Regions from separate parts of the Paenibacillus polymyxa M1 genome, predicted to be linked through region 2. Evidence: riboswitches for the same ligand, from Rfam matches in the RefSeq annotation. Region 2 holds a riboswitch; the other holds the start of a gene.
What was found. A riboswitch is a leader RNA that binds a small molecule or an ion and turns the genes downstream of it on or off. The one in region 2 is predicted to bind S-adenosylmethionine.
Positions count from the first base shown of each region.

Region 1: another riboswitch for S-adenosylmethionine. It lies ahead of PPM_RS21370 (methionine ABC transporter ATP-binding protein); the one in region 2 lies ahead of metA (homoserine O-acetyltransferase MetA).

Region 1 is NC_017542.1:4,738,479-4,742,224, reverse strand. Features, by position in the region: gene PPM_RS21380 (UbiD family decarboxylase) at 1-465, shown strand, start outside; gene PPM_RS21375 (Cthe_2314 family HEPN domain-containing protein) at 522-1,241, shown strand; SAM riboswitch class I at 1,370-1,508, shown strand; gene PPM_RS21370 (methionine ABC transporter ATP-binding protein) at 1,645-2,676, shown strand; gene PPM_RS21365 (methionine ABC transporter permease) at 2,663-3,331, shown strand; gene PPM_RS21360 (MetQ/NlpA family ABC transporter substrate-binding protein) at 3,406-3,746, shown strand, end outside.
Region 2 is NC_017542.1:1,643,635-1,647,380, reverse strand. Features, by position in the region: gene PPM_RS07235 (PLP-dependent transferase) at 1-448, opposite strand, end outside; gene metA (homoserine O-acetyltransferase MetA) at 573-1,490, opposite strand; SAM riboswitch class I at 1,608-1,734, opposite strand; gene corA (magnesium/cobalt transporter CorA) at 2,285-3,220, shown strand; gene PPM_RS07220 (HRDC domain-containing protein) at 3,379-3,746, opposite strand, start outside.

The sequences.
Region 1 (3,746 bases), 2.8 Mb from region 2:
AAGCTGAATCATGGCAGTAAGGCGATTCTGATGGGAGTAGGCGAGCCTGTGCGTGAATTGCCTCGCGTTTATGAAGGGGGCGATCTGCCGGGAATTCGTGACATCGAACCCTATTGCGGAGGATGCCTCGTTGTATCTGGCTCGTCCTTTGAGCAGGAGCCTGAACTCGCTGCGCGTGTATTGGAGCGATTAGCTGCGGGTGAGCAAGAGTGGCCGCTTGTCTTTATCGTGGACGATGCCAAAGAAGTTGTTCGCTCCCAAGCTTCGTTCCTGTGGACGGTATTCACACGCTTTAACCCGGCTACAGATATGTACGCTGTCAGCGAAGTGCGTTTGCATCACCTGAACTATAAGCTGCCGATTGTGGTGGATGCACGTATGAAACCGGGCTACCCTGATGAGGTACTGCCACGTGAAGATATTGTTAGGCTTGTAGATCAACGATGGACGAGTTATTTCGCTTGACGCCTATTAAAGCATCTTAACAGCCGGATTTTACAGATATGAAGGAGGCGTGAAGCATGATACGCAAGCTGTTGGGCGAGCCCTCGCGTGTAAATAATGGTTTCCTGCTGGATGCCATGAATAGCATGTCAGACATGTTACATTTGCTGGAACGACAAATCCAGGCCAGTGGTGATCCGACTCATGACTTTCGGAAGGCGGATATTTTGACACGTGGTCTGATGTCGTCATTGGATGAACTGGAGCAGAGCCATCATGCTGCCGCCTTTTTTCGTATGAAAGTAAAAGCCGGATACGCTGAAGATATGAGCAAGGATGAAAAATCCGATTATGCCTTGTACGTATTCTTTTATAAGGATGGGTTTGTGCGGGTATTCTCTATTTTGGATAAGTTGGGTAACTGGATGAATGACCTGTATGATTTGAAAACAGGGCAGTATAAGGCGCACTATTCTTATTTTACCGTGTTGCGACAGCTGAAGTATCTCAAAATGCATCCTGTATTGACCGATAATCTAATTGATATCAAGGACACATACAACGATGCGATCAATCGCCTGCGTAAGCGGCGAAATACGGAGATACACTATATGAATACGGAAATGCAGGATGATCTCTGGCAACGTCACCGTGCTTTATATGGCAAAATCCAACTGGAGGACCTCGATCACCATCTGGAAGATTTGCAGCAGGGCTTGGAAATGGTATGCCGGTCGCTATCAAACGCATTTTCTTATACTGCGAAACAATGGGAGAACCGGGCAGTGCGCCCATAATTATGACAGAAAATATCCTTTGACAAAGCAATGTAAACTATCTATACTGAAACCTAGTTTCAGAAAAATGCTTGAATTATTTTTTTATATAAACTAAACGGACAGCTAAAGCTGGAGTTTAACATATTTTCTTATCCAGAGAGGTGGAGGGACTGGCCCGATGAAGCCCGGCAACCCGTTCTTTCCCGGTGTAATGCACCGGGAGGGAACATATGGTGCTAATTCCTACAAAACCGCTAGAGTTATAGCGATTTTGGCAGATGAGAAAAGGTTCGCAAGGTGGGGCCCTTTTCATTCTGTGAAAGGGGCTCTTTTTTGTATAAATAAATAGCGATTTTATACAATCCTGAGAGATGACAACTGGTTAAAAGGGTAAGGAAGAAGTGAAGGGGGTCGCAGCACGTTGATAGAGCTTAAGCAATTAACCAAGCATTATGGTAAAGGCAACCGACGCGTTAATGCGTTGTCCGGGTTGAATCTTTCTATAAAGCGTGGAGAAATATTCGGGGTGATTGGTCATTCCGGAGCGGGCAAAAGTACGTTGATCCGCTGTATTAATTTATTGGAGCGCCCTACTTCAGGCGAAGTATGGGTAGATGGGGTTAATCTTGTCACTGTGAGTCAATCCCAGTTACAGAAGCAACGTCGAAAAATCGGAATGATTTTTCAACATTTTAATTTGTTGTCTTCGGCGACAGTGTATGACAACATTGCATTTCCATTGCGCCTGGTAAATACCCCTAAGCAGGAGATGGACAAGAAAGTTCGCGAGCTGCTGGAACTAGTGGGGCTGAAAGAACACAGTGGAAAATATCCGTCACAGCTCTCGGGTGGACAGAAGCAGCGGGTAGGAATTGCACGGGCACTGGCTAGTGATCCGCATGTGTTGCTGTGTGACGAAGCGACGTCTGCGCTTGATCCGCAGACGACAGGGTCTATCCTGAAATTGCTGTTGGATATTAATCAACGTTTTAATTTGACCATCGTATTGATTACTCATGAGATGCATGTCATTCAAAGCATTTGTGATCGTGTTGGCGTCATTCATCAGGGCGATATCGTGGAGCAAGGTCCGGTGGCGGAAGTGTTTTTGAAGCCACAGCATCAGGTAACTAAGGACTTTATCCAGCGGGAGGCAGAACATCCCGAGGAGTTACAAGCAGCGATTGCAGCTGCAGGTAGCGGGGAATCGGCACAGGTGGTACGTATCTCCTTCTTAGGCAGTAAAACTTATGATGCGATTCTGTCGCGTACGGCTCGAAGTACGGGGGTTGATTTTGCAATCTTGCAGGGAACCATCTCTACGATTAAAAATGTACCGTATGGACAGCTGATCGTTCGTTTTGAAGGAAACCATTCAGATATAGAGCATACGCTGCGCGAAGTATCTGGACAAGGACTTGATGTGGAGGTGATTGACAATGAGCGAACTTGATTTTTCGCAAGTGAGTTGGGAAGAGCTAGGGAATTCTACTCTGGAAACCCTTCAGATGCTCGGGGCATCTGCATTGTTCACCCTCGTTATTGGTTTGCCGCTCGGTATATTGTTGTTTCTGGCGAGCCGCTCCTCGTTGACTCTGATGAAAGTGATATACATTGTATTATCCTTCATCGTTAATATTTTGCGTTCCGTACCATTTATCATTTTGATCGTTGCACTTATTCCTTTTACACGATCGTTGGTAGGTACCTCGACCGGAGTGCTGGGAACCATTCCGCCATTGGTTATCGGGGCTGCCCCTTTCTTTGCACGTCTTGTCGAAACGTCTCTGCGTGAAGTGGACAAAGGTGTCATTGAGGCTGCACAAGCGATGGGAGCCTCGACAGGACAAATTATCCGGCGTGTGCTGTTGCGTGAGGCACTTCCGGGCCTGCTTGCCGCATTAACCATTACCGTCGTTACACTCGTATCGTACACGGCAATGTCCGGTATGATCGGGGGCGGTGGGCTGGGTACGCTGGCAATCAACTACGGCTATTATCGTTACGAAACGGCTGTAATGATCGTTGCAGTCGTACTGATGGTCGTATTGGTACAATTGCTGCAAATGGCAGGAGATCGCCTTGTGCGGCATTATACTCGGAAATAGGGAAAACATATAGATATCCTTATTGATCAGGACGTCTGATCCTGAATATTACAAATTATTGGAGGGGTAACAACATGAAGAAATGGGTATTGGCTGTATTGAGCTTGACATTAATTGCGGTACTGGCTGCTTGCGGTACAAAGAGCACTACATCGGATACAAACAATGCGGCCGAAAATACAGGCGGTTCACCACGTGAAGTCGAACTGAAAGTTGGAGCTTCTCCTGTGCCACATGCGGAAATTTTGGAAGCGATCAAGCCTCAGTTGGAAAAAGAAGGAGTTCGCCTTCAAGTCGTTCAGTTTAACGACTATGTACAGCCGAACGTGCAATTGTTCGACAAGCAACTGGATGCTAACTTTTATCAACATGTACCTTACCTGAATGTGATGAATAAAGAGCGTAAAATGGATCT
Region 2 (3,746 bases):
TTGTAGGCGTTTCTATGAATACTGCTTTGGTATTCGGTCGACATGACTGTTGGAGTGCTTCAAGATCGTTTGTATCCACATAGCTTGCGGTCACACCAAATTTGGATAAAATACGCTCTAGCAAACGATAGGTCCCGCCATAAAGATCCAGCGATACAATGAGGTGGTCTCCCTGTCCAAACAATGCAAATACAGTTTGCAGCGCTGCCATACCTGAGCTGCAAGCAAAGCCTGCATCACCAGATTCAAGTGCAGCAGCAGCCTCTTCCAGTACCTTTCGCGTGGGATTAATCGTCCGAATGTAATCAAACCCAGTGCTTTGGCCCAGACGGGGATGGCGGAACGCCGTAGATTGGTAAATCGGGTAATTAACAGCCCCAGTTACTGGCTCCTCAATCGAACCAATTTGTGCCAATCTGCTTTCGATTTTCCACTGTTTCTCACTCATATGAATCCTCCTGTTCACTTCCATAGTAGGTGCTATAACATATGCTGCAAAAATGGATGTCCAAGACTATACTGCTGCGCTACTGCAAGGTGTTACTGTATAAGGGTAAACGACAAGCCCCTTTTTAAATCTGAGGTCCGATATCATAAGGTGTTTCTTGGTATACATAATAGTTAAGCCAATTTGAAAATAATAAATTAGCATGAGCTCGCCAGATAGAGGGTGGTATGCGTTCAGGATCATCGTTAGGAAAATAATTTTTGGGGACGTCAATATCCAGTCCTTTGGCCACATCGCGGTCGTATTCCCATTTCAGTGAAAGCGGGTCATATTCAGAATGCCCTGTTACAAAAATTTGTTTACCGTCAAGTGTGGCTACCAGGTATACTCCAGCTTCCTCGGATTCGGATAAGACTTCTAATTCGGCAATATGATCAATATCTTCCCGCCGAACTTCTGTATGTCTGGAGTGAGGAGCATAAAACAGTTCATCAAAGCCGCGTAGCAATTTCACTTTAGGTTTAATTACGGTGTGTGGAAATACGCCAAAGCATTTGGTGTCGAGCCCGTATTTAGGGACATCGAAATGATGGTATAAGCCTGCCTGTGAGGCCCAACAGATATGCATGGTCGAAGTTACATTCGTTTTCGTCCATTCAAAGATCTGCCGGATCTCTTCCCAGTAGTTCACATCCTCAAACTCAAGCTGTTCAACCGGAGCTCCTGTAATGACCATGCCGTCAAAACGACTGTTCTTGATCTCATCAAACGTTTTATAGAACATGTTCAAATATTCTTGCGATGTATTTTTGGATACATGAGACTTCATATGCACCAACGTGACATCTACTTGTAGCGGCGTATTACCGACTAAGCGCAACAGTTGGGTTTCCGTCGTTTCCTTGGTAGGCATTAAATTCAAAATGGCGATACGCAACGGACGAATATCCTGATGATAAGCCAAGCTTTCATCCATTACGAAAATATTTTCGCCCTCCAGCACTTCCTTGGCAGGCAGCGTGTCTGGAATTTTAATCGGCATGTAAACTCACTCCTTGATCGGTAAGTTGTGCGAAAATCGTCTGGTAGAGATGCCGGGCATATAATAAAAAGACCTTTCTCAGTTAGAGAAAGGTCATATTTGTATCCATATGCGCCTCTCTCATCTGTCAGGGCTACGCTTTTTTGTACAAAGCGCGAGTCCTGCAAGAATTAGCACCGTGCGATAAAAATCGCCGGTTGCCGGGTATCATCGGGCTAGTCCCTCCACCTGCTCTTGATAAGATTTCGCTATATTCATTTTGGGTTCACAAAGTTCTTGTTGTTCACTTTAATGCATCGGCTGGGCTTCGTCAAGATGGACTTGTAAATTTGTGCCCTGCATTCACATTTTGTCTACCTTTTCCATAGGTTAAATCATATCCTCCCTGTCGCAGAAGCTCATATGACTGCTGTTGATTTTGCCCATGATTTTGCGCTTGAAAGGCCGTAGGCCGAGCGTTATACTATACAAGTGCTAATAGGCAAAAATATGGTGCAGCAGTGTAGATTAGAGTGTTTTCTGCGATACTGTGGCAACCTAAAAAAAGAACATTTGTGAGGTGAATCCGGAATGGAAGGCGACCCGAGTCCGAATAGGCGGCGATCCCTGAACAACAGCATAGGAATGACTTCAGCTTGCCGAAAGACGGGACGCCAGGCTCCGTATGCTCCAAAAGCCTTCTGCTTTTGATGGTATGCACGCTTACCCGAACCGGCTAACTGGCTAACTGAGTCCATTCCTTATGCTTAAGGTAAACGTATTTCCGTTACGACGGAGCATAAGGAGTGACATATATGAAAATCCGTTTGGTTAACAACGGGGTTTTTACCCCTGTCGAAGAAATTGAAATGGCGCTCACTGCACCGGCAGAAGGCTTTTATTGGATTGATGCCGATGTCGAGGATCTGACAGTGCTCCAGCCCTTATTTTCTATGCATGATCTTGCAGTAGAGGACTGTTTAAGTGAAGAAGAACAGCGTCCAAAGATTGAAATTTATGAAAGCCATTATTTTATCGTTGTAAATAGTATTCGTTTTGATGATGAAGAAATATTTTTGCGTGCTTTGAACATTTTTCTCGGCCGCCATTTTATCATTACGGTGACCAAGCAGAAAATCAATGAGCTTCGTACTCTCAAGCCTATGCTATGGGAGCAGGAAGTCAGCCAGCCTGACCGTTTTATGTATCTGTTGGTCGACTTGATCGTTGACAACTATTTTCTGGTTGGTGACCGGATTGAGGTTCGTATTGAAAAGCTGGAAGAAGACATTCTAATGCATACGAAAAAGTCGCACTTGAACGAAATCATCGGCTTGCGCAGTGAGATTCTATGGCTAAAAAAAGTGCTCGGCCCGCAAAAGGAAGTCATCAATACCCTGAACAAACGGGATTTGCGACTTATCGACGATCAACTACAAAAATATTTTAGCGACATTTATGAAAATGCTGTGAAAATTTCGGAGACTTTCGAAACTTATCGCGACTTGATGGGGAACCTTAGAGAAGCTTATCAGTCAAGTATCGCCAACCGTGCTAATGAAATCATGCGTGTGTTTACCGCCATTACAACCGTATTTATGCCGTTGACGGTCATTACCGGAATATATGGGATGAACTTTGATAATATGCCTGAGCTTCATACACGTTATGGTTATTTTGTCGTCATTGGGATTATGGTGGCACTAGGTGTCAGTATGTTCTGTATTTTCCGCAAGAAGGACTGGGTTTGAAAAGAAGAGAGTAAACCAAAACTACCAAGCTGGGTGCTTATTTCGATTTTTCAAGCTTGGTCATCAAAAGCAGCAGCCGATTCCTATGAGGAACTCGCTGCTGCTTTTTTTATATTGCACCTTATTTGTACTTTAGGACACTTCCAATCGTCTCTATATTATCCAACATGTTGGTCAGGTACCTCCTGATGGCGGAACCGTATACGAATCAGTCGCAATCGCTCATAAATTTGATCCAGTCCTGCTTCCGTCGCTTTTTCTTCTCCATACACTTTTAGCATAATGGGCTTGAGCAGCGTATCTCCCAACTCTGCATAAGCAGAGCAGATGGCTGCTTGCTCCTCCTCAGATACATGTGCCAATTCCGTGCAGATCAGCTTCTCCATATCCATTCCATCCCTATCCAAATGTTCCACAGCTTCAATCATTTCTCGGCGGTGCAAGCCTGCCTTCATTCCGATATGCTCCAGTGAAAGACCGTCCGAAATGCCTTCGACAATCGCTCTAGTCAGGCTAAACTTGTTTA